Regions from separate parts of the Bradyrhizobium sp. IAR9 genome, predicted to be linked through region 3. Evidence: riboswitches for the same ligand, from Rfam matches in the RefSeq annotation. Region 3 holds a riboswitch; each other region holds the start of a gene.

Region 1 (10,386 bases), on a different contig from region 3:
ATCGGCGGCGATGCGCGGGGCGAGCGCTGCTGCGAGCGCACGCGTATCGGCATGGGCTTCGCGGCAGCGCGGTGCGCCACTGCAGGCAATGACGCGCAGCGCGGGATCAAACGGCTCGGTGATCAGGCCCGGCGCGCTCGGCATCTCGCGCTTGCCTTCGCTCAGCACCATCCGCCAGGGCGTCATGCGCAGCGCATGACCGCACCCGGCGAACTGATGCAGCGTCGTATGCAGCATCTGCCCGAACGCGACGCCCACCATCGCGCCTTGCGGATAGTGCCCGGGGCGCGAGGCGGCCATCACGGGCGCGGGCTCGGTCTCGCCGCGCAGCGATTGAGGCAATGCCGCGCCGGAGGCGATGTGGGCCGCCATGCGCCCTCGCCCGCCCGTCGCACCGCCGGAGACCAGGAACCAGCCTGCGAGCGCGAGCGCCGTGCTCACGGCCTCTCCGCGTGCGACGGAGCGGCCGAGCTTTGCGCCGTCGGCCCGCACCAGGAGACCGCCCGTGCGATCGCGCTCGATGCGTATGTCGGCGGAATCGCCGGCGAGCACGCGCGAGGTCCCGTCATCGATCGCGAAGCCGAACTTCGTTGGAAGCGCGAGCGCGTTATCCTCGAGCGCTTCTTCGAGCTCGGCGGCGAGCGATTGTGTCGCGTCGCCAGCGCGCCAGAACGGCGTGACGAGGATGTTGCGACGGGCTTCCGTGGCCGGATCGGGATCGAGCAGCGCCAGTCGCGCAAGGCCGTCGATCAACGGCCGATGGCCTTCTTCACTGACGCCCCTGATCTGCAGATTGGCGCGGCTCGTCACGTCGATCAGACCATTGCCGTGTTGCCCGGCGAGCTCGGCAAGTCCTGTGATTTGTGGTGCTTCGAGCCGCCCACCGAACGGACGCACGCGCACCACGAGCCCATCGCCCGAGAGCATCGGGCGCAGCGCGCCGGGACACCAGCCCTTGACCGTGGCCGCGCTCACGAGGCCTCCCGCAGCGCCGCCGCGATCGAATTGCGGCGCGTTTGCCAAAGCGCAGCATCGTGCAGGCGCGCGAAACAGGTTTCCATCGCGGCGAGAGCGGACGGATTTTCACGTGCCATGAAGGCGCGGACGTCGTCATTGCCGAGCGTCGCATCGTAGTAGAGATCGAACAGATGCGGCGGCACGGCGCCGGCGAGATGAGCGAAAGCGGCCATATGCTCCAGCGTCGCGGTGATCTCGGCGGCGCCGCGAAAACCATGACGCATCATGCCGGCGATCCACGCCGGGTTGGCGGCGCGCGCTCGGACGACGCGCGAGATCTCCTCGGTCAGCGTGCGCGCGTGGGGCTGCTCGGGACGAGTCGTGTCGATGTGATAGAGCGAGGGTCCTGCCGCGCCGAGATGCGCTGCAGCCGCCGCAACGCCGGCTTCATGCGCGGCATAATCGGCCGCGAGCAGCAGATCAGTTTCCGGCAAATCCTGGACATGGACAAAGCCATCAGCCGAAGCAAGGCGCTGCTCGATGCCGGCACGATTCGGCTGCAGCTCGCCGTCGGCCGAGAACGCCCAGGACGATGCCGACAACCAGGCTTCGCCCGCGGCTTCGCGTGTCTCGGGCGTGAAGGCATCGGGGATCGCCGATAGACCGACGCCGTATTGTCCGGGACGCGGCGCGAACACGCGGGAGGCGCGGTGGCGGTACGGATTCTCGTCGCCCTCGTCCTCGCGTGTCGCAAGCGCTTCGGAGGCGGCCTCGAACAATTGCGCAAGGCCTGAGAAGACGTCGCGGAACAGGCCCGACACCCGCAGCGTGACGTCGATGCGGGGACGGCCGAGTTCGGCCGGCGCGACGATGTCGTATCCGATGACGCGGCCGGAGGCGTGATCCCAGCGCGGCGCAAGGCCAGCCAGATGCAGCGCCATCGCAAATTCCTCGCCCGCGGTGCGCATCGTTGCCGAGCCCCAGAGATCGACCACGAGGCCCTTCGGCCAGTCGCCATGATCCTGCAGATGGCGGCGCAGCAGCTCTTCGGCAAGCTTGATGCCCTGCGCATGCGCCGACGGCGTCGGCACCGCGCGCGGATCGACGGCAAAGAGATTGCGTCCGGTCGGCAACACGTCCTGACGGCCGCGATAGGGCGAGCCCGACGGTCCCGGCGCAACGCGCTTGCCGGCAAGTGCCGAACGCAACGCATCGCGCTCCGCATCGCCGCAGGCGCCGCGGCCGAACACATGCAGGCCGTCGCCGAACTGGCTTTCCTTGAGATCGCAGACGAAGCGATCAATGCGCGGAATGGCTTCGGCCGGCGCGGCCGAGGCATCCAAACCGAGATCGTCTTCGAGGCCCGCCACGCGCGCCTCATCACGGATCGCTGCGATCAATCGCTGGCGGCGCGCGGGATCGAGACCATCGGCGGTCGAATATTCGTCGAGGAGCTGTTCGAGCCGGCGCAAGCCTTCCGGCACGGCGGATGCGGTGAGCGGCGGCGGCAGATGGCCGATGGTGACGGCCCCCAAGCGCCGTTTCGCCTGCGCGGCCTCGCCGGGATCGTTGACGATGAAGGGATAGATGATTGGAAGATCGCCGATCAGGGCTTCCGGCCAGCACGCGGACGACAGAGCCACGGATTTCCCGGGCAGCCATTCCAGCGTGCCATGTGCGCCCATGTGCACGACGGCGTCACAGGCCTGCTGCCGAAGCCGGAGATAGAACGCGACATAGGCGTGGCGCGGCGTGCGGGCGAGATCGTGATAATCGGTATCGCGCGTGGTCGCATCGCCGCGTTCCGGCTGGACCGCGATGACCGACTTGCCGCATTGGATCGCGGCGAAATGAAACGCGCCGTCGCGGCAGCTCGGATCACTCTCCGGCGCGCCCCAGGCTTGCGCAAGATCATCCTGCAAAACTTGCGGCAGGCGCGAAAGCGCCGCGCGATAATCGGCGATGCCCCAGGTGAGCTGCTGCCTCAGCAGCGCCTCGCCGAGCGCATGGACCGGAACAACATCGAAGCCGGCCTCAGCGAGATCGGACACCAACGCCTCGACCGAGGCCAGCGCATCGAGCCCGACCGCATGCGCGATCTGGTGCGGACGGCCCGGATAGTTCGAGAGCACGAGCGCCAGGTGCTTCTCACCGGCCGGCGTCTCCGCGAGGCGCCGCCAGGCCGCGACGCGCGCGGCGACGGCTGTCACGCGCCCCTCATCGGCGCGATGCGCCAGATGCGCGAATTGCAGATCGGGATCGCGCATCCCTGCCGACTTGAAGCTCACCACGCCCGCGAACAAACGGCCATCGACCTCGGGCAGCACCACATGCATCGCGAGATCGCCGGGCGACAGGCCGCGCAGCGAGTCCGCCCAGTCCTCGCGCCGGGCGGTGGAGAGCGCGACCTGGAACACCGGGCACGCTGCGGCATCGAACGGCGTCGTGCTGTCGTCGCCAGCCGCGGAGAACGCCGTCGCGTTGACGATCGCCGCCGGAGGATTTTGTGCAAGATGCGCCCGCAACCAATCCGCGACGCCCGCGGCCTTCAGCGAGGTCACGAACACGCCGCAGGCTTCAAAGCCGCGCCCGCGCAGCTCTGCGATCAGGGCATCGACCGGGCCCGTATCCGCGGCGGTGAGATATGAGCGATAGAACGTTACCAGCACACGCGGCTTGCCCTCGCCGTGCGCCGGTGCCGCAATGACGCCGCGGGCGGGATCGTAGAACCCCATCTCGGGCACGGCGGTGTCGCCGATAACAGGCCCGGCATAGAGTCCCGAAGCCAGTGCGAGCTGTGCGATCGCGGCTTGCGCGGCGACCGGTCCGCCAGTGTCGCAGAGCACCTTGAGCCGGCGCAGCGTCGAGACCGGCACGGTCGAGTATCCATCCAGCCGCGGATCGTCGCGGCCGTCGGCCGGCAGCACGGCCAGCACAATGCCACGGTCCTTGGCGAGCTGCCGGAGCGCAGCCAGACCATACGGCCAGTAGGACTCACCACCAATCAGACGAACCAGAATGCCACGCGCCTGAGACAGCGTGCGCTCGATATAGGTGTCCACTGACAGCGGATGGCGCAGCTCCGCGAGATTGGCGAGCCGCAATGACGGCAGGCTCTCGCGACCACGCCGCCAGCCGGCTGCGAACGCCGCGAGATCCGAATCCGAATACGAGAGCACCACGAGATCGGCCGGGTCCTGGCCGATATCCCTTGGCGTCGCGGTCTCCTCCAGACCGCGGCTCTCGCGGAAGACGACGTGCATCAGATACCTAGTCCTGCCTTGATGGCAGCCTCGTCGATATCGCCGTGCTCGCCGATCACGACGAGCTTCGACTGCCTGTGACCTGCGCCCCAGGGCTTGTCGAACTGGTGGCGCACACGCTCGCCGACCGCCTGCAGCAGCAGCCGCATCGGCTTGCCCGCGACCGCGATGTAGCCCTTAGCGCGCAGCACGTTCTGCTCGCGCGCCAGCTTCTGGACGGATGCGACCAGCGCATCGACGTCGGCGACTTCAGGGAGGTCGACCACGACCGAGGCGAAATCATCGTGCTCGTGCTCTTCCTCGCCGTCATGATGCGAGGGACGCGCGGCGAGATCGTTCTCGGCGGCGGCGCCAAGACCGAGGATGACGCGCGCATCGATCGCACCGTCGGTCACGGGGAGCATCGGCACGCGGCGCGGCATCTCGGCGGTGATGGCAGCCTTGGCCGCTTCAAGTCCCGCCGCCCCAGCGAGGTCGGCCTTGGTCAGCAGCACGATGTCGGCGCAGGCGATCTGATCCTCGAACACTTCCGACAGCGGCGTCTCATGGTCCAAATTCTCGTCCGCCGCGCGCTGCGCTTCGACGGCGTCAGGATCCGGCGCAAAGCGGCCAGCGGCGACAGCCTCGGCATCGGCGAGCGCGATCACGCCGTCGACGGTGATCCGCGAACGGATCTCCGGCCAGTCGAATGCCTTCAGCAGCGGCTTGGGCAGCGCCAGGCCCGAGGTCTCGATCAGGATATGATCGGGTCGCACGGGCCGCGCCAGTAGTTTTTCCATGGTCGGAATGAAATCGTCGGCAACCGTGCAGCAGATGCAGCCATTGGCGAGCTCGACGATGTTCTCCTCCGGGCAATTGGCATCGGCGCAGGATTTCAAGATCTCGCCGTCGACGCCCTCACTGCCGAACTCGTTGACGAGCACCGCGAGCTTCTTGCCGCCGGCATTGCTGAGCAGATGCTGGATCAGCGTCGTCTTGCCCGAGCCGAGAAAACCGGTGACCACCGTCACGGGGACTTTTGCGAGCGAGTTCATTCGGCGGCCTCCGGCACGACGGCAATGGGGGGAACGCGGGCAAGCGACTGCTTGCGGAATATTTCCGGCCGGCTGCGCCAGGGCACAAGGCCGTCAGGCGCGGCCGCATAGGCCGCGGCGCCCGCGACCACATCCTGCGCATTTGCATCCGACAGGCGGCCATAGACGTAAGACCACCGGCCGGGCGCGCTCAGTGCGACCGAGCAACCCTGGTTGCAGGCCGACAGGCATTCGACGGGAACCACATTGACACCCTCGGGCACGCCCGCGTCGAGGATCGCCCCATGCAGGCGCTTGCCGGGCGTCGCCTCGCCCTCGCCTGGCGTCTCGCCGGCACGGCAGGTGATGCAGACGTGAAGTGTGACGGTCATCGCCTCTTCCAGATAACAGCGGGAGGCGATGAGGCACACGGACCATTCTTCAGAAGGCCCGTTTTCCCCGTCGCGGAACACCCCGTCCGCCGGTCCAAAACTCGTCCGCGCTGGCAGGTCTCCCGGCTTGCGGAGCAGGGTTTTCCCCTTCGATCCCCGCCTTCCCGATTCCCTGAGGGAATCAGTGGCTTCGGACATCTCTCCGGTCACGGTCGCGGGGGCGGCTGCATTTTGGACCCAAATCTTGCCGATTCGGACCCTATCGCATTCCCTCTTCGCCTGTCATAGGACAGGAACCAACGCCGGGCCACCATTTGCCGGTGGCCGCCACTTGTCAAGCCGAAGGACCGGGACCCGATGACGCCTGAACCGGATACAAAAACGGCCGAAGAAACCGACACCCGCCACGCCACGAAAATGGCGAAGAAGAAGGCCGCCCGCGACAAGATCATGGCGACCAAGAGCGGCGAAAAGGGCCTCATCATCGTCCACACCGGGGCCGGCAAGGGCAAGTCCTCGTCGGCCTTCGGCATGATCGTCCGCTGCGTCGCGCATGGCTTTCCCTGCGCAGTCGTGCAATTCATCAAGGGCGCCTGGGATACCGGCGAGCGGCGCCTGCTCACTGGCCATTTCGGCGACCTCTGCCAGTTCCACGCCATGGGCGAAGGTTTTACGTGGGAGACGCAGGACCGCGCCCGCGACATCGCCGCCGCGCGCGCCGGCTGGGAGAAGGCCAAGGAGCTGATCCTCGATGAGAGCCTGCGCATGGTCGTGCTCGACGAGATCAACATCGCGCTGCGCTACGACTATCTCGACATCGCCGAGATCGTCGAGTTTCTGACCACCTCGAAGCCGCCGATGACGCATGTCGTCCTCACCGGCCGCAACGCCAAGGACGAGTTGATCGAGATCGCCGATCTCGTCACCGAGATGACGCTGGTGAAACATCCCTTCCGCTCCGGCATCAAGGCACAGGCCGGCGTCGAGTTCTGAGTTCGATGGCACGCGCGCTGATGATCCAGGGGGCCGGCTCGGACGTGGGCAAGTCGCTCATCGTCGCCGGTCTCGCGCGTGCCTTCACCCGGCGCGGCCTGCGCGTGCTCCCGTTCAAGCCGCAGAACATGTCGAACAATGCCGCCGTCACCGTTGATGGCGGCGAGATCGGCCGCGCCCAGGCGCTGCAGGCGCTGGCCGCTCGCGTCGAACCGCACACCGACATGAACCCCGTGCTGCTCAAGCCCGAGACCGACATCGGCGCGCAGGTGATCGTCCACGGAAAGCGCATCGCGACCGCGCGTGCCCGCGACTATGCCGCGATGAAGCCATCGCTGATGGGCGCAGTGCTGGAGAGCTTTGAGCGGCTGAAGGCGCGGGCCGATCTGGTGCTGGTGGAAGGCGCCGGCAGTCCGGCCGAGGTCAATTTGCGCAAGGCCGACATCGCCAATATGGGCTTTGCGCGCAAGGCGGACGTGCCGGTCGTGCTGGTCGGCGACATCGACCGCGGCGGCGTCATCGCCCAGCTGGTCGGCATCAAGACCGTGATCGACCCCGACGATGCCGCGATGATCCAGGGTTTTGTCATCAACAAGTTCCGCGGCGATCCCTCGCTGTTCGACGATGGCTACAGGCTGATCGAACAAAGAACGGCCTGGCTCGGCTTCGGCGTGCTGCCCTGGTTCGCGCGCGCCGGCGAGCTGCCGGCCGAGGACGCGCTCGGCCTCAGCGACGCGCGCAAGCCGGGCCAGTGCAAGATCGCCTGCCTGGCGCTGTCGCGGATCGCCAATTTCGACGATCTCGATCCGCTCAAGCTCGAGCCGGGCGTCGACCTCGTGATGGTACGCGCGGGCGAGCCGATCCCGGGCGATGTCCGCCTCGTCATCATCCCTGGCTCGAAATCCACCCGCGGCGATCTCGCCTTCCTGCGCGCGCAGGGCTGGGACATCGATTTGCTCGCGCATCACCGCAGGGGCGGCCATGTGCTCGGTCTCTGCGGCGGCTATCAGATGCTCGGACGCAGCGTCGCCGATCCTGACGGCATCGAAGGCACCGCAGGCGACACGCCGGGCCTCGGACTTCTGGACGTGGACACGGTGATGAGTCCGCAGAAGACGCTGACGCGTGTCGCGGCCGTGCATACCGACACGGACCAGCCAATCGAGGCGTACGAAATCCACATCGGCCGCACTGACGGGCCGGATCGCGCGCGCCCGTTTGCGAAGCTGAACGGCGGGCCCGAAGGCGCGATCTCGCGCGATGGCCGCGTGCAGGGCAGCTATCTGCACGGCCTGTTCACGTCGGATGATTTCCGCAAGGCGTATCTGGCCAGGCTCGACATTCCCGCAGGTGGCGAGCCCTATCAAGCCAGGGTCGAAAGCGCGCTCGATGCGCTGGCCGATCACATCGAAAAGCATCTCGACGTGGAAGGACTGCTCGCGCTAGCGCGCTAGCACCTCGGCAAGCCGCGTCCATTCGGCTTCGCTGCCCGGAAGCCCGAGGCGCAGCCATCTCGGCCTTTGTGCGAAGACGCGCGACCAGATATGGCTTCGTGCCAATCTCTCTTGCGCGGCGAGCGCGCCGGGCGTCTCGTAGAGACGGAACAGCGGCGTCCCCCCAAGCAGCATCCAGCCTTGCGCGTGCGCGATGGCATCGAGGCGAACACAGTCCCGGGCAAGTCGCGCTGACGTGGCCTCGGCCCAGGCGTCGTCACGCAACGCGCGACAGCCGATCGCGATCGCCGCTCCCGAAACCGGCCATGGACCCGACATCGACGCAAGCTTGCCTATGTCGGCGGCATTGCCGATCGCGAAGCCGAGCCGCAGGCCGGCAAGACCATAGAACTTTCCGAAGGAGCGCAGGATCAGCAGTCCCGGCCGACCGGCTTCCGATGCAAGCGACAGCAGCGGAACGGCGTCGACAAAGCTCTCGTCGATGACGAGGCGGCCGACGCGCGGCAGCAGTGCGAGCAGATCCTTCGGTGCATGATGCTGACCGCCGGGATTGTTGGGATTGACGACGATGGCGAGATCCGCGCCTGCCAGCGCGTCGAGCTCGCTGGCCTCCTGGACATCCCAGCCTGCAGCCGACAGAACCCCTGCGTATTCATTGTAGGTCGGTCCGAGGATGCGGGCGCGGCCGGTTGGTACCAGTTGCGGCAGCAATTGAATGGCAGCTTGCGCGCCGCCCATCGCAACGAGCGGTGCGCTGGTGCGATAGGCATGCTGCGCCGCCTGATGCAGGGCGTTGATGTCGGATCGCGACGGCAGCGCATTCCAATGGTGCGGATCGATCTCGGCCACGGGATAAGGCAGCCGGTTGATCCCTGTCGACAGATCGATCCAGTCTTCCGCGCGTCCGCCAAAACGCTGCTGTGCCAGATCCAGATTTCCACCGTGCTCGCGCATGCCCCGTTCTTTCACGCGAAGGCCAGGATCGCAAGCAGGCCGGCGAGCAGCATCATGGCGCGGCGGTAGACCGTCAGTGCCTCGGCGATATCAGCGGCGCGCGGGTCGCGCGCGCCTTCGTTCAGCCAGGGCTCGTCGGTCGCGCTGCCGTGATAGATGCGAGGGCCGCTGAGCCGGACGCCGAGCGCGCCGGCCATGGCCGCTTCCGGCCAGCCGGCATTGGGCGAGCGGTGACGGCGTGCATCGCGCGTCATGCATGACAGCGCCTCCGATCGCCGAGGAGCCAGCAGCACGAACAGACATCCGGTCAGCCGTGCCGGAATGAAATTGGCGACATCGTCGATGCGCGCCGCCGCCCAGCCGAAGGCCTCGTGCCGTTCGCTGCGATGGCCGATCATGGAGTCCAGCGTGTTGATCGCCTTGTAGCCGATGATGCCCGGCAGCCCGAGCAGCGCGCCCCAAAACACCGGCGCCACGATGCCGTCGGAGGCATTCTCCGCAAGGCTCTCGATCGCCGCGCGCGCGATCCCGGCTTCATCGAGCGCTGCGGGATCACGGCCGACGATGCGCGAGACTGCCTCGCGCGCGGCGGTGATGTCACCGGCCATCAGAGGATTCGCGACGGCGGCGACGTGGTCATGTAGCGAGCGCGAAGCGACCAAGGGCCAGGCCAGGATGCCGATCAGCACGATCTGGATCCAACCCGAGGAAAGCAAGGCCTGAAGCGCGCAGCCGATCGCAACGGAAAATCCGATCACCAGGAGCGCTCCGGCGACACCAGCAGCGCGGCGGAGCGCCGGCGGATCGGACGCGCGATTCCACGTGATGTCGATGGCACCGATCAGCCGACCCAGCCAGGTCACGGGATGACCGATCCGCGCGAACAGCCACGACGGCCAGCCGAGGAGGGCATCCACCGCCATCGCCACCACCATCGCACCCGCAAAGCCCACACACGCCTCCTGTCCCGCCCCTGTTGCGCAAAGCGAAGGCAGAGCGCAAGCCCCCGCCCGGCTGATTTCGGCTTTGTCTTTGGCCGCGTTTGGTGATTAGTCAGGCCCACAGGAGACCTTTATGGCCGTCATCTTGATCACGGGCGGAGCGCGATCGGGCAAGAGCAAGCGTGCAGAAACGTGCACGCGCGCTTTTCCCGGGCAGCCCGTCTATGTCGCGACGGCGGAGGCACTCGATACCGAAATGGAGGCGCGCATCGCAAAGCATCGCGCGCGCCGCGGAACCGACTGGATCGAGCGCGAAGTGCCGCTCGATCTCGTGCCCGCGCTGATCGCAAGCGATGGCGGCGGCGCACGGCTGGTGGACTGCCTGACACTGTGGCTTTCCAACCTGATGCATGCGGAAC
Region 2 (10,386 bases), on a different contig from region 3:
CACCTCCGCGGCCGACCGATGCTGACGGCCCGAACAAGACCTCCTGCGGCGAGCTGAAAGTGGCGGTGGACGACAACTTTTGGGCTGCCTGGAGCTCTTCACGGGTGCGGCCGTGCGCTTCCGACTGTTTCCATGGACGCGGCCGCCGAAGCCAGCATGCAGCTTTGTAATCCGATTTGAACATGTTTGAGCAAACAAGGGACCGCGCCGCTCCCATTCAAGACGCCCTGCTCATGGCACTTACGTGTAAATACTTAGGGACTTCTACCTAGGGAAAACATCCAAATTTTCCAGTTCGTCAGGATCAGCCAATCTGCGTCCCATCGACGTTCGCAAGATAGGATCCGCCATGCACGCCCAGGCCGCCAGTTTTACCGAGACCACCTGCTATCCGACCAGCGTCTTGCGTGGGCAACCTCAACACTTCGGCTAAGTTGATTTACGCCAGCTCAAATTCAAGCGCGCTACTCTTTTGCGTCGAACAGCGCGGAAAATTGCAGCGCAAACGACACCGAACTCGGCTTGGGCGATCTTGCAAGTGGCAGAAACGCTTCCGGCCTAAATTGTGCCTCCAGGAGCACCGCAATGATCATCGATCTTTTGCTTCGAGAGCATCGCAACATTGATCTGCTTCTGGCCGCTCTCCAACGCGAATTGGAGATTTTTGAGAAAGGGATCCGTCCCGATTATGAGGTCATTCGCGCGATTATCAGCTATTTCGAGGTTTACCCCGAGGTGTATCATCATCCACAGGAAGACTTGATTTTTTCCAAGCTCAAGGCTTGCGATCCGGATGCAGCTGCAATCGTCGGCGATCTGGCGCTTGAACACCAGGAAGTCGTCGACCGCTTGCACCGCTTCGCGCGAGCTATTGACGCCATCCTCACGGATCGTGAGCTCGCTCGGCAAGACGTCGGCAATATCATACGCGACTTTATAGTATGCGAGCGGCGCCACATGATGTGGGAAGAACGAGATTTCTTTCCGGCCGCACTGAAGGCTCTCTCGGCACAGGAATGGACCGAAATCGCTTCCGCCGTCACCGATCATGGAGATCCGCTGTTCGGCGAGACAGCGGCAGCCACTTCCGATGCGCTAAGAGCGCATATTCTGAAATTGGAGCAAGAAGCTGAGGCCGAACGCAGCTCGGTCGCGTTATCGTCCACCAAGGCCGGCAATCCCTGACACGGCGCCGAGACGGGCCGTATTGGTCGCTGCCGTTTTACAGCAGGGATTAGACCTTATGCTCATCCTGCCGAAATGAAAATGGGGGTGTTCGCGGGCACGTAGGCTGCCGTACCGCCAAAATGGCTTCTGCGCACTAAGATCGCTTCTCGACCACCCGTGCAAACGCCATGGCCGAGCCTTTCTGAGCTCTGGTTCCGGCACGTTCCACAGTATGACCGTCGCAGGTTGGGCAGTTGCGCAGTGACATCGCGCGAAGCGGATGTCTCGCATATCCGCCGACCCGTAGGACGGACCTTGCGGCCGCGCGGGTGCGGCGAAGCACTCCCACTCCTTCCCTGCCCGGCACGCTCTGAATGATCCGCGAGGCACTGCTCGCCCGGGTACGTTTAGCACGAACGGCAAGGCGCTGGACGTCCGGTCTAACTCTGCGCCGAGCCGAGTCGTGTCGGATCCGAGATCGCCATCATTCAACTGGCCTATGTTGAGGGCAGGACCACGCTCACGGCTGAGGAGCAACCTATCGGCACCGTGCCATCTTCAAGCTCATGACATCCTCCGCGTGGTCCACTCATAGACTCTCAAACAGAGGCCCAAGCCGAAACCCGACTATCGGGTGGAACCGGTCGACCAACTGCCTTAAGCAGGGTTCAAATCAACAGCAACCGCTCATGCATTGTCCACGCTTGCGAGATCCTTGGAGCCAGGTTTTTCGTATCGTCGCTGATCGAGCATAAGGTTTCCAGGCAGGAAAGCGCACCGAGTTTGCGGCTCGTGCCGGCGGTGACCGCCCCGCCATCACCACCTCCCCTCGTCGCTGTCGTAATCGTTGCCGACGTGCTCTTGAGCGACAAACCTTGGTGTATATTTGTACACTTCAGGCTATACGGTCGCATACCACTGCATAATTGAGCTATGCTGAGCTTGTGCTTCAACTGGGCTCAGATTTTCGGCGAATGTCCTTGCCGTAATCGAACCGGCGGTTGTCCTCTCTTCCGCCGAAGCCCGCGCGACGCATCAGCGTCGCTCCTCCCAGACTTTCGCCCGGCCCGCTAAGCGGGGGCCGGGCTTTTTTTGTGTTCCCAAGGCTCCATCGATTATGGAGAGCGCAAATGACCGCAAGAGGATCAACTTTGTCGAGAAGAGATCCAAGCCCGGATCAACGGCCTCGCGAATCGAATGCAGCGCGCAGTTGGCGGGCGGCAGCGACCATGTTCGCTAGCGCCGGCCGAACCTCCTCCCATTTGCGCGTCTTCAGGCCGCAGTCCGGATTGACCCAGAGCTGCGAATCCTGCAGCCGGGTCCGAGCCAACGCCATCAGCTCCTTCATTTCGCCCGCCTCGGGAACGCGTGGAGAGTGGATGTCGTACACGCCCGGCCCGATCTGATTTGGATATTCGTAGTTCCTGAACGCGTCGAGTAGTTCCATTTTCGACCGCGATGTCTCGATCGAGATGACATCTGCGTCCATTGCAGCGATCGCGCCGATGATGTCGTTGAACTCCGAGTAGCACATATGTGTATGAATTTGGGTTTGATCAGCGACGCCGGATGAGCAGATGCGGAAGCAATCCACGGCCCAATCGAGATAGGCGGTCCACTCCGACCGACGCAACGGCAATCCTTCGCGAAGTGCAGCTTCGTCGATCTGGATCATGGTCGCACCAGCATTCTCGAGATCGCGGACTTCGTCTCGGATCGCGAGCGCAATCTGGCGGCAGACCTCGCTTCTGGGAATATCATCGCGAACAAAGGACCAGTTCAAGATCGTCACCGGTCCGGTCAACATCGCCTTCATCGGCTTCCTCGTTAGTGATTGCGCGTAGCGCCACCAGCCTACGGTGATAGGCTTCGACCGCACTACATCGCCAAACAGGATCGGTGGCCTGACGTAGCGCGATCCGTAGGACTGCACCCATCCATTCCTGGTAAATGCGAATCCGGCGAGTTGCTCACCGAAGTACTGCACCATGTCATTGCGCTCGAACTCGCCGTGCACGAGGACATCGAGACCGATGTCCTCCTGCCAGCGTACGACGCGCGCCGTCTCCTCCTTGAGGAACCTGTCGTATTGCTCGTCGCTCATAGCGCCTCGGGCATGCGCCGCACGGGCATTCCGGACCTCTTTGGTCTGCGGAAACGATCCGATCGTCGTGGTTGGAAAAGCCGGTAGTCCGAAACGATTGCTTTGGATCTCGGCACGACGGGCAGATGGGCTCGCGCGCCGACGCATGGTCTGATCGATCGCTTTCATCCGGACAGCGACATTGGCATCATGGATTTTTGGCGAAGTCCGGCGGACAGTCGCGGCACATTCCGACTCGGCAAGAGCTAGCGCAACATTCTGGTCGCCTGCGAGTGCCCGCGCCAGGTTCGCGAGCTCTCGCATCTTCTGGACCGCGAAAGCAAGCCAGCTCTTGACGTCGGAGGCGAGCCCGGTTTCGAGTTCAACATCAATCGGCACATGAAGCAGCGAGCAGGATGGGGCAATCTGTACACGATCCTTGCCGAGCTTCGCAATCGCGGGTTCGAGCCGCTGGCGCAGCGACGACAAATTCGACCGCCATACATTCCGGCCGTCGACGACACCGAGTGACATGACTAGATCACTTCGGCCGCCAGCGATGATCTGGTCCAACAACTGTGGCGCTCGAACCAGATCGAGGTGCAGTCCGGCGACTGGCAGGCTCAAGGCGGTGTCCAGATTGTCCCCGAGATCGCCGAAATAGCTGGCGACTAAGATCTTGATGGCCGGCCCCTCCTTGGCGAGCCGGTCATAGGCATGTCGCAAAGATTGTCGCGCCCTCTCATCCAGATCAAGAACCAGGCAGGGCTCGTCGAACTGAACCCAATTTGCCCCACGTTTGGCCAATTCCTGCAGAACCTCGATATAGGCCGGTATCAATTCATCCAGTAGTAAGAGTGGCTGGAACGCAGGATCGGGACTCTTGCCGAGCTTTAGGAATGTGACCGGCCCGATCAGGACAGGGCGGGTCTGAAAGCCAAGGGCCTTGGCTTCCTCATACTCCTCGATCGGCTTGCGAGAGCATAGCCTGAAAGTCTGTCCCCTGTGAAACTCGGGGACCATGTAGTGGTAGTTGGTGTCGAACCACTTGGTCATCTCCTGCGCGGGTGCGCCAAATCCGCGCGGTCCGTGACCGCAACTCGCATCCTGATCGTCGCATTGTGACCCGCGGGCCATGGCGAAGTACGTCTTGAGCGAAACGGATTCGGCTTTCGAGGCGTAGATCTCCGGGATGGCGCCAACCATGACACTTGTGTCGAGCACCTGGTCATACAGCGAGAAATCGTTCGATGGAATAACCGTGACGCCGATAGATTTCTGACGAGCCCAGTTCGCGGCACGCAGGCCAGCTGCGTCCTCGAGCAACTGCTGTTCGCTGCTTTTTCCGGCCCAGTAGCTTTCGAGAGCGAGTTTGAGCTCGCGCCTTGGACCGATGCGTGGCGTTCCGAGGGTGGCAACCGGAAGGGAGAGAAGAGTCATAGCGTGAACCCCATGTTGGGGGCAAAGGCCATGGCGGACGCAGGCAGGGGAAGTCGCGCGGTGCGACGGCTGCTTGGCGCACCACCGGGACACCCCGCCCCGTGGACAAATATATTGTCGGGGCAGGTCTCCTGGCTCGCGGGTCATCGCTTCTGTCCGGCCTTCCCGAAGCCGCGCAGGCTTCAGTGACGTCGTTGGACAGCGGCTTGCCGCTCACAGTTGCGGGGGCAGCGCCGGCATTGTCACCGGCTTCCCTCTTAGCTCCGGATCAAATGGGAACCGGAGAACCTCGACGACTTGGATTATCGGCAAGAGAAGTCTTCCGTCAACCTCTCAGATTATGTCTCAAGCTGGTGCTGCGATATCCGCTACGCGAATGACCGTGCATCTTTATCGTTGAGTCGACGTAGAAGCGCTCTCCAGTCAGCGATATTGGAATGACCATCGCAGCTGCCCCCTTTGCCGCATGCCCGATCGATGGAAGGGACAAATGCGACTTGCGCGGTCGGGACTGCTGCCTCGAGCAGAACGCATTTGATGCGCGTCCCGGCTTCCCAGCGGTTCTTTGAGCACGTCCACCATCCAGCCACCTTCTCGGCCAACAGGATCCGTGTTGAATAGGCCCAAGCTGGGAAGCCAGCTACATACCCTGCCAGCACGTTGATTTGCGGTTCAGCAAGACTCCAAATGCTCGGCGGTGAAGATCGGCTTCGCGTCGTTGGCCGTCGAGTGCAAAGCGCTCCGGACTGAGGCTGTTCTCGAAGCGCCGCGAGTCGCGACGGGAGCGCCAAACGCACCATGGCCCATTGGCCGCAAATTGGCAGAGATCGAAACGCACATTCTGGCAACGATACCGAACCAAACCGTCGCGAGACGAGGATGCATAAGCCGCGCTGGATAGCGCTGAAAGGAAACATCGAGACCTGGGCCAGTCGGAAAGTCGACAAAGAGGACACAAAAGCGGTGTGAATTGCCGCCCATTACCTGGCACGAAGAATGCAAGACTTCGGCATGCCCAGTCTCCTCCTGCTGGGCAAGTCCAGTACAGCAAATTGAGGCTGTCGCCGGCAGCGAAGTTAGCGGCGCGTGACATAGAGGGGAGCGCCTGCTCGCACGGGACACCATCGGTCTCCCCGCCGCGTCGCCGCTAACTTCTTGCGCTCGCGTATAACAGGTTAAAGGTTGCCCCGCTTTAGAAATGACGTGTGGATGAAAGCAGATAGGCCGACAGTTATGAGGAAAATGTCTGGAAGACGCGCGTTATGGTTTTGTCTCGGTCAATCCCTGATATGCCTGGCCGGGCTGGCTGCGACGAGCAACAGTGTTCGCGCCAACGAGAGCCCCCTTATCGAAAGATTCAAGTCAACGTGGCGAGCGCAAGACGGCGAGACAATAGAACAAATTATCTCCAATGTCTCGAAGGTGGCGCAGTTCGTCCCTCGAATGTGGGGCGTCGCTGAACTTGACGAAAATGACTATGTTTTCGTTTCGTGGACCAGGCACCGCGTCGATACATCAGACGAACAGTACGTTATCACTTGGAAGGTCGCGCTCGACGGCACGATTCAACTTGCGTCGACCTATGCCAAACCGATGGAATTGGGCTGGCGCGCCCTGGCGCTCTCGTTGATCGCCAGTGAAGTCAAGGACGGCGAAAGGGACGCAAATCTTGGCTTTCTGCATGATCCGAGCAACTTCAACTTTGTGACGACCATGCAAGGCCGGCTCGGCGATCTTCTGCGGCAGGGCCGCTGCACTATCGTCGAACCTGTTGGAGTGGACTACTTGCCGAAGCAGAATGACAAGCCGACCGAGAAAGGTGATCTGTGGCGCGTTTTGCTTTTAGTGAACTGTAATATCCCAGGCCCCCGTTTTTTTACACACAACGGGGTCATCACTTTCGAGAAGAGCGAAGGGCAAGATTGGGAGCCGCAATCCTCCTTTGCCAAGCGTATCGCGGCGTTTCCTCCTGGCTCCTGGTTCGCTCGCATGGAGCCAAAGGAACCGGAAGAGTTAGAGGGGAGCAAAGGCCCTCGGTAAAATGGTCGCGCAGAGCAAGATCGCGCCGTAGCTCCTTTACCGCCGAACGTCTGAGCAACTGCAGACATATTAGCTCTAGAATGTCGGTGTTTACGCCTTCAGCAGTCGCGAGCCTTTCCTGAAGCTTTCAGCCCGTCAGGAAAAAGTCGGGCAGCACGATTACTTCCGATTCCTTCTGCGAGTAGTCGAGCTCAGCGGCGCGTTCCAGCTGGCGAGATTTGGCCCCCAGCGCGCCCGACGCGGTGGGAGGACACCAATCCGCGAGGGAACCAGCTCCTCCATGCCACTCTTCAAGGGACCGGGCCTGAAGATGCCTCGGGCCCAAGCCCGATCCGGCGTGCGCGCCGCCATCGCGCGACTGACTGGCACCCGCAAGAGCGTATGCATGCCGACGCCGAGGCGGCACGCGGGATCGAGTGCTGCGACGAAACGCGTTAAGACGGTAATCGGGCAGTGTTAGTGGGCCGGCAGTGCCCTCTGAGCACCGACCCTTTTCCGAGTGCCCCCGGCGAGAGCCGCGGAGCCGTGCGCGAGGCTTCGAGGACCGAACTGAGTCGGCGCTAGATTTCCTCGCGCGCATTCGTCTGCGCGTCAAAGATCCGGATTTGAAGCGTGGGAAAACGCCTCTTTAGTTCTGCTCCGCCTGTGCCCTGGCGCCGTCTCTGGTTGCGAATTCGGCTCTGAGTCGACCATCCACTTCAAGCGCCTTGGAAGAGACCGGAAAATCCCGGGGGGCTGCAACCATTTCATTCCCATTGTGTAGTGAGATCGTTGCGAATGATTTGTAGCTTGAGTCGGCTAAACTGCACCAGAGCTACCCCGCCCGAGTGCCGCGATGGGGCAACCATGTTGTGGATCGAGGCCTCGCACCGAATGGCATCAGGATGGCACTCGCGATCCTCCGAACACGCGGGCGGCTTACCCCTCGCTCGGTGCGTATACAACGAAGCCACGGAGGTTGCCGTTCCAAATTTCCCTGACGCAAACGCACGCCCTCACGCCGGGCTTGGTGGGTAACTCTCCACATGTGATGGCGGTGAAGCGTACCACGAGAGAGCGGCCGCCAGTCGCCGCCTGGGTCACGACAATCCGGTCCTTGTACGAACGCGGCGGCGGCACCACGAACGAGATATGGTGCAGCGCAGACGTGCGAAAAGCCACAATGGAATTGGCATCAACGACCACCCCGGTTGACTCTCCAAAAGAGGCCTCCGGGTCTTGCGCGGTTTGCGTAAACGATACCGGTTCATTTTGCGCAACGGGCATTGAGCAGAACTCCGTGGCGGCTTTGTCCAGATTTCAGAAGAAGCAAGACCAGGTTTCTTTCGAACATCAGTCTTTGCTGACGAGAAGTTACGGCGAAATGCATCGCTCTTGCTGAAACCCTCGGCAGCCTTGCCGATGGTGGCCGCCACAAAGCATAGCCAGATTGCTCCTCCCCACTTGACTTCCACTCGACCCTCAAGATTCACAGGCGACTTTTGTTCTTCGACCGCGTGAGAAACAGCGTTCCGAGGTTCGGCTTTCTCCCGCACCGAGTTCGCGGCCGAGCGATGGGGATCTCCTCCTCTCAGGTCGAGAGGGTGCAGTGCGCGCCCAGAGAGAGAGAGAGAGCCCAGCGAGGTTCGAAGGGTACCGCGACACGCACACCGGAAGAAATCGCTTGAACCTCACGCAGCGTCAGGTCGTAGCTTGGAAATGACGGCCACGCTTTCATAGAGCAAACGTCGAAAGATGTCGGCCGAATAACGGACATAGCGTTTAAGAGTCGAATGTGGCAGCGCCGGATCGTGCGTGAACATGGATCAAGAGCGAGAGGTTATTGTTGAGATGAAACACCGCGTAATCATGGTCGCATTGTTCGCTGTCATCACATCTCCGGTCTGCGCAGCGAAGCTCAGCGGCCCTCCTCGCATCCTCGACGGCAATACGATCCAGATCGAGCAAACTAAGCTTCGGCTCTCAGGCATCGAAGCTCCTGAGACTGACCAGATTTGCCTCGACGCCCACGGTCGGAAATGGACTTGCGGCGTAGCTGCTCGCGACGAGCTGATCAAGCATTCGAACGGACGAACGTGGGATTGTCATACCACAGGAGTTGATGAATACGGCAGATCACGTGGCAGTTGCTTCATAGAAGGCGAGGACGTGAACGCCTGGATGGTACGCTCCGGCTGGGCATTATCGTCGGGTCCTTCTACCCAAACCTACGTTGTCTATGAGGTTGTGGCGAGCAAAGCGTATGCGGGGCTGTGGTCGGGGGCGTTCATCGCGCCCTGGGACTGGCGTCGCCGCAACAAGGGGACGATCATCATCGGCGCGAGCTCCGTTCCGATCGACGCTCAGGAACTCCTGCTCGGATCCGCGCTGCTATCGGACCCGCCCTCGTCCGAGTGTCTGATAAAGGGCACCGTAGACCGCAACGGCGAGCGCATTTTTCACCTGCCCGGGCAACTCAGTTACGAACAAATCGACATGACGAAGAAGCCCGGTGAACGCTGGCTTTGCAGCGAAGCGGAAGCCGAAGCCACCGGGTGGCGTAAAGCCGCGCGATGAGGTGAGATGCATGCATGCAGGCCATTCTCCGACCCATCTGACCAAGATCGCGCCTTCGCGCCGCTCACTGTTGCAATTCGCTATTTCGTCAGTTTGCTTGCGGCTTGGCAACAACATTGTCGATGCGAAGGAAGCAAAAACGCCGCCGAAGCCAGATAACCTGATCTCGCCGGAGACTGCTCTGAACCGGCTGATGGAAGGGAACGATCGCTATGTCCAGGGCGTATCACGAAGCGACGATTTCAAGCGCGAGCGCCCGGTTTTGGTGGATGGGCAAAATCCATATGCCGCGGTTCTGAGCTGCGCCGATTCTCGCGTGGCGCCTGAACTTGTCTTCGGCAGCGGACTTGGCGATCTGTTTGTCTGCCGCGTCGCCGGCAACTTCGCCAACGATGACACGCTCGCCAGTATGGAATATGCGGTGGCCGTGCTGAACACGCCGCTGATCCTGGTACTTGGCCACGACCATTGCGGTGCGATAGACGCCACGATCAAGTCGCTCCACGACGATAAGCCGCCGCCGGGGCACATTTCATCCCTCGTCGCTGCGCTTGCGCCTGCGGTAAAATTATCTCGCCAGCAAACCGGTGACACGTTCGTCCTAGCAACTCGACAAAATGTAGTCGATAACGTCAACAAACTCAAATCGACGGGCCCGATTCTGAACACGGCAGTTGAGCAGAACAGACTGAAGGTCGTCGGGGGCCTGTATCGGCTCGACACCGGCAGGGTCGATTTGCTGAGCTGACGCCGGCACCTTCGCCGGCCGGCTAGTCGTTTGCCGCCTGATGTAGGGCTTCGGTCTAGTTCCGTGCAATCCGCTCACGTTTCGGCTGCATTAAATGCACCGAATACAATCCGCTCCACAATTATCTTAGCTTCGAGACGATCTTTGGTATGCGCGGCCTCTTAATTCTTATCGTATTCTACGTGCTCATGTTGGCAACGCGAGGCCAGCACCAAGAAACACTCATACCGCGGGCGACACTATTCATGCCTGCCCGTTGATGCGCTAAGCCAGCAGAGGTGGTGCAAGCGGCAGATCACGGTGCGAGGCATGCAGGGGCTGAGCTCTCGGCCTAACGGAACACGCGACAATT
Region 3 (10,386 bases):
TGGGATCCCTGGGGTCGCCGCGGGCCTGCACCCATTCGCGCACGCGGCCGCGGCCGGCATTGTAGCCGGCAAACGTCATGATCTGGTTGCCGCGATATTCCGACAGGAGCGCGCTGAGTTCGGCCGCGCCCATTTGCGTGTTGTAGACGGGATCTGAGACCATCTTGTCCCAGTCGTAGGTCAGGCCAAAGCGCTTGGCGGTGTCGCGGCCGGCTTCAGGTGTCACCTGCATCAGCCCGACCGCATTGGCCGGCGACTTGTCGCGCTGGTCGAACGAGCTTTCGGTGCGCGCCACCGAATAGATCACGCTGGTCTCGATCGCGGGCGCGACCTGCTGGTGCTCGGGGATGCCGATGGTCGGAAAAGCGTAATGGTCGAGCGCGAGCCCGCGCGCCAGCGCCGACTTGCCGACCTCCAGCATCACGCGCGCATCGCGGCGCTGTCCGGCGAGTTCGCCGAGCCCCTCGAGGGCCGCGACGTCGGTGCTCTCCTTGGCGAAATCCTCGGCGTAATAGAACACCGTGTCGCGCTCGCCGATGCCGTAGAGCATGTCGGCAGCGCGCACGCGCTCGTCTGCGGGCGGAGTGTCGAGCGCGGCCAGCACGGGCGAGGGCGGTCGCAGCTCGATGCGATCGAGGCCGATCTTTGCGCGCGCAAGCTGGCCGTAATAGGCGGTCGGATAGCGCGCGGCCGCCCGGTAGCTCATGCGAGCATCGGCCACAGCACCCATCGCCTCGGCGGCACGGCCGCGCCAGTAATGGGCACGCGACAGCGCGATCGGATTGGCCGAGCCTGCATCGATGGCGGCGAAGTGCGCCATGGCCGCCTGGGGATCATTCAGGAAGCGCAGAGCGATCCAGCCGCACATGAAATGATAGTCGACGCGGTAGACTTCCTTCTCGGGCACCGCGGCGGTACGCACCACGTCATACGCCGTTTTGAACTTGCCCTGGTCGAGCAGCTTGCGCGCGAGCATGCGACGCTCGCGCCACCAGGCGTCGGTGTCCTGCGCGGCCATAGTGCCGGGCGCGGCGGCCAGGATCACCTCGGCGGCGTCGTCGATGCGATCCTTCTGGAGGTGCCATTGGGCGCGGCACAGCACATAGCCGAGATCGCGGCGCGCTTCAGTCGGTACGTCCTCGAGATAATCCTTGGCCTTGCTGGCCTTGCCGGTGACGGCGGCGCAGGCCTTGACGATCGCGAGCTCATCCTCGCCGAGCCGTTTCGCGGCGCGCCGCGCAGCCGCATAGTCCTTGGCGCCGAGCCGCTTGTCCATGCGGGCGCGATGATCCTCGGAGTTGAGCAGATCGCGGAACGCCTCGTAGGAATCCTCCTCGCTCCGCTCGGACAATTCGTCGGTGCGCCAGGCCTCGCGCACGAGCCGCGCGGCCCTGTCGGCGTCGCCTTCAGCGAGCAGCACGCGGGCGAGGGCGAACTTGCCCTTGGCGCTGGTCGGGCGGTCCATGGTGAATTTGTGCACGGTGGCCGCGTCGGCCTTCTCCTGCCACAGCCGCGCCTCGGCGCGGCGGCGAAGCAGGGCGCTGCTCGGCCAACCCGGATTGGCGGCGAGGAAGGCGGCATAACGCTTGAAATTGGCGGTGCTCTCGGAGTGGCGCAGCATGAACCAGTCGGCGAGCTTCTGTCCGGCGGGATCAGCGATGCGGTCGCGCGCCGCGCTCGCATCATCCGTCTTGCCCTTGCGCGCGAGGTCGATCGCATCCTTTAGCGCGGCGAGGTCCCCGGTGAGCGGCGGGGCGGCCGGCTTCTCGGGCGGATCGTCGCCGGTCTTCTTCGACTTGCGCTTGGCCTCGGCATGCTTGCCATGGCGCGATTTCACCGCGGCATGACGCTGCTTGCCGGCTTTCGCCTCATGCGACTTCTTCGGCGCGGACGATTTGTGGCTGCTCTTGGCCGCCAGCTCGGTCGGAAGGAGGGCCATTGCGGCCACGGCAACGAGACACGCGAGCGAGCGTAGGCACTGGTTCATCCCATGGTCCCCCTGCGAAACCACTACAAACCAAGGTCCGCGACGACATGCGGCTTGAGAATCAACGACATCGAGAACGATGCCACGGCATCGTTTCGCATTCCTCACGCTGTCGCAACAATGCGGCAAAATACGGATGTGACCAGGGAACTTCGGCTGGGGAGCAAAGGTCAGCTTCTTTAACCTTTGTTAACGATCCGGGCCTGCGACGGTCAGGCTTGGTTCAGGGCGCCAGGAGGAACCAGATTGCGCGTGTTCCCGCAGCCAGATCCGGTGTATGGAGTTCCCTTGCTCCGTCCCTTTGGCCTTTGTCCCTGCAGCTATGCCGATTTTCAACCAGTCGATCAGGCGCAAGATCGTCGGTATCGCCCTCGGATTGATCGTCCTGATGCTGGTCACCTCGATCCTGTCGATGGTGATGTCGAGCCAGGTCGGCGTCCTGCTCGACGAGCTCACCAACCGCTACATCCCGGCCTATGGCGATCTCGCGCGCGCCAACATCCGCTCGCTGGAGCGATCGGTGGCGCTGCGGCGGATGATCATGATGAAGATGCAGGCGTCCTCGGACGAGGAGGCCTATGCGGCGCGCCTTCGCGAGTTCGAGGACGCCGACCGCAAGATCGAGGAGGAGGCCGAGCGCGCGCGCAAGCTGATCAACGCGATCATAGACGACCCTCGCACGCCGTCCGACAATGCCGCGCTGGCCCGGATCGAGACCCGTATCGAGACCGCCGTCGGCGAGCTGCGCCGCGATCAGAAGGAGAGCCACGCGAGGCTCCTAAACCAGATCGACGCACAGCAGATGGCGGAAGCGCGCGGCACCCTCGAGCATATCGACGCGCTGCGCGACCAGTTCAACCAGAAGATCGATGCGATCCGGGCCGACATGCTCAAGCAGGTCTTCGCCAGCACGTCGCAGGTGATCGGCCATCAGCACCAGGCGATCATCGTCTCGGGCATCGTGACGTTGCTCGCGGCGATCGTCGGCTTTGCCTTTGCGCTCCTGGTGTCCAGCGGCATCACGCGCCCGGTGCGGCTGCTGCTCGCCGGCACCCGCGAGGTCGAGGCCGGCCGCTTCGACAAGACCATCACCGTGTCCACGCAGGACGAGATCGGCGAGCTAGCCGCGGCCTTCAACCGCATGACCGAGCAGCTCAGGCACAACGAGCGCATCCGCGAGACCTTTGGCCGCTACATCGATCCCAAGGTGGTGCAGGGGCTGATCGACCGGCCCGAGGTCGCGATCGACGGCGAGCGCCGGGTCATGACCATCATGTTCTGCGACATGAGCGGCTTCACCTCGATGAGCGAGGGCATGACCCCGCGCGGCCTCGTCAGGGTGATGAACCACTATTTCACGGTGATGTCCGGACCGATCAGGAGCAATCGCGGCATCATCGACAAATATATCGGCGACGCCATCATGTCCTATTGGGGCCCGCCCTTCATCGAGGAGGACGAGCAGGCGCTCCTGGCCGGTATCGCCGCAACCGAGATGGTCGACCAGGTGCCCGCGCTGCAGAAGCAGCTGCCCGACCTGCTCGGCATCCGCGCCATGCCGGCGCCGTGTGACCTGCGGATCGGCATCGCCACCGGCGAGGTCCTGACCGGCAGCATCGGCTCCGAGCTGATGATGAGCTTCACCGTGATGGGCGATGCCGTGAATTTGGCCTCGCGGCTGGAGGCCGTCAACAAGGTCTACGGCACCCGCATCCTGATCTCGCAGGCAACTGCTGATGCGATCGGAGCGCGGCTCGAGCTGCGCGAGATCGATCGTCTCGCGGTCGCGGGCCAGAGCGCGCCGCAGCCGATCTTCGAGGTGATGGCGCGGGCGGGCGCGCTCACCGCCGCGCAGGACAGCCTGCGCACGCATTATGCCGAAGCGCTCGCGGCCTATCGGGCCCGCCGCTTCGACGAGGCGCGCGCCGCCTTCAACGCCGCGCTCGAAGCCGTCCCCGGCGACGGCCCCTCGCGCACGATGCTCGGCCGCATCGCGCAATTCGAGACCAAGCCGCCGGAAGAGGGGTGGGACGGCGCCTGGCGCCTGGAGCAGAAATAGCCGTTTTTGTTGGGCCGGCCCGCCCTGTCCGGAAAAAACGTTTCTACTCGATAACGATGTTCGCCGTGACCTATTTCCCGGGCTTAGGTTGGATGTCCATGAGGCGTTTGACGGGGACACGCCGATGACGGAACTTCAGGACAGGCTGGAACGGTTCGAGACGCTCACCGCCGAATGCGAGCTGATCGCCAAGCTCGCCACCGACAGCACCAAGCGCGAGTTCTATCTGAAACTCTCGGAACAGTACCGTCAGCTGGCGGTGGACATGCGGCAGGCGATCGCGACCAAGGCTGCGGCCTGACGCCGGCTGCAATCCGTTCTTAAGGTTTGGCGCGCATCCTTGACGTCGCGAGCGATCGCTCGTGGTGGAAAGGCCGGGGTTCGCTGCATTGCAGCGCACCTCGCGAGTGTCATTTGCCATGCTTGACAGGGCAATCACATGCGCCTCGTTGCCGTGATCATAGTCGCGCTCATGACGGCGGCCTGCGACCAGGAGCAGGATATCACCGGCTCGACGCCGACCTGCCCGATGCGGAACTACAGCTACAATCCCCGCGACATGAACCAGTGCGTCAGTGCGTGCAAATCGTGCGATCGCGGCACCACGGTCACCTGCACCACCTCCTGCACCCTCAAGGGCGCGCGCTGAGGCCACCGCTTTCTCCGGCGCACCCAGCGGCGGTGCTGGGGCACCGGAACGATTCACTTGGGTTAATCATTGAAGCAGGTGGGCAGGACGCGGAGTCCGATGGAAATGGGTATGCTCGATCCCGGTCGATTTCTGGTGTCGTGCTCGCATTGTGATGCCTGGCCGATGGCGGCCAATGTGAAGCGGTCGAGCTGGTCGGCGTCCCCGCACGAGGTCCGCTTTGTCTGCACGCGCTGTCGTCGCGAGGAGACCGCCATCGTCTCGGCCTCCGGCGAATTGACCCCGATCAAGCGCGTCGATGTTCCGCCGCGCGACGTCGCTGTCGCCTGGGCCCAGGCGCAACGTGTGCGAGGGCGGACCTGAGCGCCCGGCATCCACCGGTCGATTGACTCCCGGGGCCAACGGCTCGTAAATGATCGGCGACGGTTCTCCTCAGGGAGATCAAAAGGGAATGTGGTGCGGGATTCTCCCAACGCAGGGATCTGTCTCAACGCCACGGCTGCCCCCGCAACTGTAAGCGGTGAATCTTTCGTCTCATGCCACTGGGAAACTCGGTCCTGGGAAGGCGACGCAAGGTCACGACCCGCGAGCCAGGAGACCTGCCGTCAGCCGTGGTCACACGCGAAGATGTCGGTCGGGGAGTACAGACATTAGCTTCACCGGAGCAATCCATCGCTCTGCCGTGAAACCTCGTTCGCTGTGACGTGCCACTGACGTCATACCGAGGTTACAATTGTGTCCCGTCTCGTCTCTGCCGCCAGGCGCCTTGCCGCCGGCCTGCTCGCATCCGTTTCCTTCCATTCGCTCGATCTGTCCTCCGCCTTCGCCCAGCACGCGCTTGCCGAGCAATTGCCGCCGATCGAAGTGACGCAGCCCGACGATTACAACCGCACGCGCGCCAGGGCGACCGGTGACGGCGAGGCGACTCGGCAGCGGGCGAGGACGAATGTCGCGCCGGCAGGCAATGGCGCCGGCTCATCCGGCTCCGGCGGTAAGGCTGCCGCCGGCGGCGGCGGCATCGTCGGGGCTGCCACGACCGTCATCACGGCCGCGGATATCGCGCATTCGCCATCGCAGACGCTTGCCGAGATCATCGCGACGCAGACGCCGGGGGCCCAACTCACGACGCTCTATGGCGGCCAGATAGGCGCCAAGACCAGCGTGGACCTGCGTGGCTTCGGCGCCTTTGCCACCGCCAACACGCTGGTGCTGGTCAACGGACGACGGTTGAACGACGTCGACATGGCGCAGGTGGATCTCTCCACCATCCCGCTCAATTCGATCGAACGCATCGAGATCACGCGCGGCAATTCCGGCGCGGTGCTCTACGGCGACAACGCGGTCGGCGGCGTGATCAACATCATCACAAAAAATGGCGTCGGCGGACCGCCCGTGACCGCGCGCATCGAGGCCGGCTTCGGCTCGTTCAACACCAGGCTCGGCAATGTCTCGACCTCGCTCAATTCCGGCCCGTGGTCGACCTCGTTCTACGGCAATACGGTCAGGACCGATGGCTACCGCGACAACAATCGCTATTCGCAGCAGAATGGCGTCGGCAATCTCAACTACACGACGCCGGGCCTGACTGCTTTTCTCACCATCACCGGCGACAATCAGGAGCTGCGGCTGCCGGGTGGCCGCACCGTCGATCCCTCCATCGGCCTCGACGAGCTCAGGGCCAACCGGCGAGGGACCAGCACGCCGTTCAACTACGCCAACCAGCAGGGTTTTGGCGCGACCGCGGGCTTCACCAAGACCCTGGTCAACGGCGTCGATCTCATTGTCGACGGCGGCGTGCGCGACAAGAAGCAGCAGAGTGCGTTCTTTTCCACCCCGACTCCGGTTCCGGCGTTCTTCACGTCGACCTATGTCGGTTCCCATCTGACGAATTGGTCGATCACGCCGCGGCTCAGCGTGAAGAGCCTGCTGCTCGGCATGCCGTCGCAGCTCCTGAGCGGCATCGACTATTACGATGCGAGCTTTGAGCAGGGCCGCGGCGCCGGGCAGGGGCTCTCCCCATGGCACAATTACGACCTCAGGCAGCAGACGGTTGCGGGCTATGTCCAGCACACATTGGGAATCGCGCCCACGACCGACATCTCCTACGGCGCGCGGGTGCAGAACGTCAGACTTGCGGCACGCGACAATTTCGACCCGGCAGCTCCCTTCAACGCCGACATCGGCGCGCTGCCGCTGACGAGCAACGAGACCCAATATGCGCTGCATCTCGGGGCCGAGCATCGCCTCAACGACCAGGTCTCGCTGTTCGGCCGCATTGCGCGCGCGTTCCGCACGCCTGATGTCGACGAGCGCCTGTCCTCGGGGCCTTCCTTCGATCCCTTGACCTTCGCTGCGATCCCGCAAACGTTCCAGCTCAAGACCCAGACCTCTGGGGATATCGAGGGCGGTGTTCGCATCAAGGGCGGCGGGTTGCAGCTGCAGAGTAGTCTCTATCTGATGGATCTCACCAACGAGGTCCATTTCAATCCGGTCCTGTTCTACAACACCAATCTCGATCCGACCCGCCGCTACGGCTCGGAGACCAGCCTGTCCTATCGCGTCAACGACGCCCTGCTGCTGCGCTCCGGCGTGGCCTACACCCGCGCGGTCTTCCGCGAAGGCATCTGGGCCGGCAACGACGTGCCGCTGGTCTCGCGCTACACGGCGAGTGCGGGCGTCACCTGGAACATCTGGCAGAATTACGTGGTGCTCGATGCCACCGCGCGCTTCTGGAGCGAGCGACGCATGGACAACGACCAGGCGGGCACCCAGAAGCCGATTCCCGCCAACGGCACGATCGATCTCAAGCTCAGCGGCCAGGTTGAGCGCTACTTCTGGTCCCTCAGCATCAACAATGTGCTGAACGCGCTCTACTACGACTACGCCATCGCGAGCACCTTCACGGACGGCCGCTTCAGCGCCTATCCGCTGCCCGGCCGCTCCTATCTGCTCAAGGCCGGTGCAACGTTCTGATTTTCGTCACGCGCCCTAAATGGACTAGAATTCGAAAGAAGGAGATTCAACCATGGCTCTCAGCATCCTGCCGTCTGGTGGCGATCGCTTCCGGCTTCACCCGGTCGCGCCGCGCCTCGCGCCGATATTCTGCTTTGCGCTGCTGACGGCGTCATGCGCGCTCGCAAGTTTTGCGTTCGCCTGCGCCACGCCGTTCGCGGCCTTCGCCGTCGTTGCCGCGGCGATGCTGCCGCAGCGTCCGGCGCTGCTCGTCGTCACCGGCGCCTGGCTCGTCAACCAGACCATCGGTTTCGGCGTGCTGCATTATCCCGTTGACGTCGGCACCATTGCCTGGGGCTTCGTGATCGGCGCGGCCGCGCTTCTGGCGACCGCGGCCTCGTCGACGGTGCTCGGCCTGCTGCCGCAGGGCCGCACGCCACTGATGCTGGCGATCACGCTCGTCGCCGCCTACGGGATTTACGAGCTCGCGCTGCTCGCCACGACGCCGTTCCTCGGCGGCGAGGGCGCCTTCACCGCCGCGATCGTGACGCGCATTGGACTGACCACCGCCGTCTGGCTCGCCGGCCTCGTTGCCATCTGTGAGATCGTGCGCCTGGTCGATCCGGCCGGACGCGAGCGAGCGATGTCCGCCTGAGCGGCCGATCGTGGCCGTAGCCCGGATGGAGCAAAGCGCAATCCGGGGCCGCTCGCCCGGCATCTAGCACCGTCCCGGATTACGCTGGCGCTCCATCCGGGCTACGCGATCGTGCCTGTGTCGCCCTCTGTCAATCCACGTCGCTAAAAATATTCCACTTTACCGAAATTCGGTTTCGGCGTATGTGTTTGCCCATCCCGGCTCACCCAAGAGGGGCGACTATGTGGTCGTCACTGTCGCGAGCCGGGCTTGCGGTGGACGCGGCAGCGTCGGCACGAGAGGCGCGGGCAGGGCGGGTAGTCCCTGTGAGCCCGAGGCTTCGTGCGGACGAGCGGCGCTGCCAGGCTTCGTCTCGTCTGTAAGTTTCCGGCTTTGTCGACAGGGCTCGGGAAAACTGCGGCGAAATGGCGGGCCGTGCGTACGGCAAAACCGTGTGGTCCTGGCTGCAAGCGCTATTTTGCCATTGGCGGAGCGGCTAAAAGAACAATAATTTGAATTGGTTGTGCGGAGGATGCTTGCAGCGAAACTTTCTGCTTCAAACCTGCGCGGCCCCAATAGGCCCTAGTCCAAGAGGTGCAGGTCGTAAAGGTAGAGTTTCACGGCGCCCGATAAGGTTAGTTGTGGATGACGCCTTGCCTGAAGGTTGCACCCGCGCTCGCCCGCATTTCTAGTCGATCAATAATAATCCAATTTACATCTAAGACGTCGCGGCGGGGACGATGGGGACATTTTTTAGCGACACCTTTGGGGTCGATCCTTCGGTTGTTGAGAAATACGGCGCTTTTGATGTCTCACTGATCAACGATTTGCCGCTGTTCATCGACCCGTTCTTGTTGTTCCACAGTGAGAGCGATGAATATCAAGCTCTGCACCGGCAGATCATCGACTATCTCGTTTTCTTGAGAGAACGAGCAATCGAAGGACCGCTATCCGATGGCGACCTCACAAACTGGTATTGTTTCCCTGAGGTCAAGCAGAACTGGTTCGGCTTCTCGCTAGTCGGTAACGGAGGCAGCGGAATAGGAATAAACTTCGCCCGTGAATTGCACGCGAACCTGCATGTGGTTTTTGTAAATTTCGGTGAAGAAAAAATTACAGAGGGAAGTCACCTCGAAAAGGTCTGCCTTGTTAGCAACGGCGTCGGCAGAGACAACATCAGTGACTTCGTTACCAATCTCATTCAGGACTTCCTCTGCCAGTACACGGAGCGGTTTGCCGCCCAATTTCTCGATGCTCGCCACGTGCGGGACGTAACGATCAGCCGGGCCGTCTTCAATTACACAACGCAAACTTGGCAGCGGAAGACGTACAAGCTCCCGTGGATAAGAGGTGACTTCGTTCTGCTTACCCCACGTGCGATGCTGACCCGTGACGACACATGGATCAATCGGGCCGATTTGCTTGGTCGTTTTGATGAGATCCCTACTGCAATTCCCGATGCTGCTCTGCGTGCCGCCGTTTCCAACTACTTCGATCTCGCGTTGCGCCAGCGCGTGAACCCGAGGAGGTCCCCAACGCAGAAGGACAAAACGTCAGCGGCAGCGGCGACCGTGCGGCAATTTCCTGAACTGATCGACTACTACATCAAACTGAAAGAAATGCATGGCGAGGATGCAGTTGATCTGAGTGCCGAGAAAGTGCTTCAGACGGAAATTCAATTCTCACGGCGGTTGAAAGAGATCCTTCAGCCGCTACTGGCCGAAACAGAATTCTACAAAATTGCGGGTGGCACCTACGCAGAGGCTCACACGCGCGTCGCCTATCTCAAGCACGTCATTGAGGACAATGCAGGTTGGCGCATCTTTTATGATGACGACGGCAAGCCATTTAAGCGCGAGAACGATCTTCAAATCCTTTATCGTCTAGTCTGGTTCGGTACGCCGCTGGACGTTGGTCAAGAAGCCAATGATGGTCGTGGCCCAGTCGATTTTAAAGCGTCAAGAGGTCGCCACAAGACACTCGTTGAGATGAAGCTTGCCAGCAATACCAAGTTAGAAGCTAATCTCAGGAAGCAGGTTGAGATCTATCAGATGTCCGCCGATGCCGAACGTGGTCTGAAAGTAATTATCTTCTTTAGCTATCAG

Evidence for each region. Region 3 has a riboswitch for cobalamin ahead of GGD67_RS24800 (TonB-dependent receptor domain-containing protein). Riboswitches for the same ligand answer to the same signal wherever they lie in the genome.
Region 1: it holds a riboswitch for cobalamin, as region 3 does, so the genes downstream of both, GGD67_RS05405 (DUF1636 domain-containing protein) here and GGD67_RS24800 (TonB-dependent receptor domain-containing protein) in region 3, are expected to answer to the same signal.
Region 2: it holds a riboswitch for cobalamin, as region 3 does, so the genes downstream of both, metE (5-methyltetrahydropteroyltriglutamate--homocysteine S-methyltransferase) here and GGD67_RS24800 (TonB-dependent receptor domain-containing protein) in region 3, are expected to answer to the same signal.

The regions. Positions count from the first base shown of each region.
Region 1 covers NZ_JACBZW010000001.1:1,140,337-1,150,722, forward strand. Annotated here, with positions in the region: gene cobG (precorrin-3B synthase) at 1-975, opposite strand, end outside; gene cobN (cobaltochelatase subunit CobN) at 972-4,220, opposite strand; gene cobW (cobalamin biosynthesis protein CobW) at 4,220-5,254, opposite strand; gene GGD67_RS05405 (DUF1636 domain-containing protein) at 5,251-5,625, opposite strand; cobalamin riboswitch at 5,720-5,941, opposite strand; gene cobO (cob(I)yrinic acid a,c-diamide adenosyltransferase) at 5,983-6,618, shown strand; gene GGD67_RS05415 (cobyric acid synthase) at 6,624-8,072, shown strand; gene cobD (threonine-phosphate decarboxylase CobD) at 8,061-9,026, opposite strand; gene cbiB (adenosylcobinamide-phosphate synthase CbiB) at 9,038-9,979, opposite strand; gene cobU (bifunctional adenosylcobinamide kinase/adenosylcobinamide-phosphate guanylyltransferase) at 10,101-10,386, shown strand, end outside.
Region 2 covers NZ_JACBZW010000004.1:560,390-570,775, reverse strand. Annotated here, with positions in the region: gene GGD67_RS14650 (hemerythrin domain-containing protein) at 586-1,185, shown strand; gene metE (5-methyltetrahydropteroyltriglutamate--homocysteine S-methyltransferase) at 2,345-4,690, opposite strand; cobalamin riboswitch at 4,794-4,997, opposite strand; gene GGD67_RS14640 (nodulate formation efficiency C protein) at 5,900-6,730, shown strand; gene GGD67_RS14635 (thermonuclease family protein) at 8,531-9,286, shown strand; gene GGD67_RS14630 (carbonic anhydrase) at 9,297-10,034, shown strand.
Region 3 covers NZ_JACBZW010000010.1:72,829-83,214, forward strand. Annotated here, with positions in the region: gene GGD67_RS24775 (transglycosylase SLT domain-containing protein) at 1-1,987, opposite strand, end outside; gene GGD67_RS24780 (adenylate/guanylate cyclase domain-containing protein) at 2,310-4,046, shown strand; gene GGD67_RS24785 (hypothetical protein) at 4,171-4,347, shown strand; gene GGD67_RS24790 (hypothetical protein) at 4,486-4,695, shown strand; gene GGD67_RS24795 (hypothetical protein) at 4,795-5,058, shown strand; cobalamin riboswitch at 5,102-5,317, shown strand; gene GGD67_RS24800 (TonB-dependent receptor domain-containing protein) at 5,431-7,668, shown strand; gene GGD67_RS24805 (hypothetical protein) at 7,721-8,302, shown strand; gene GGD67_RS24810 (hypothetical protein) at 9,022-10,386, shown strand, end outside.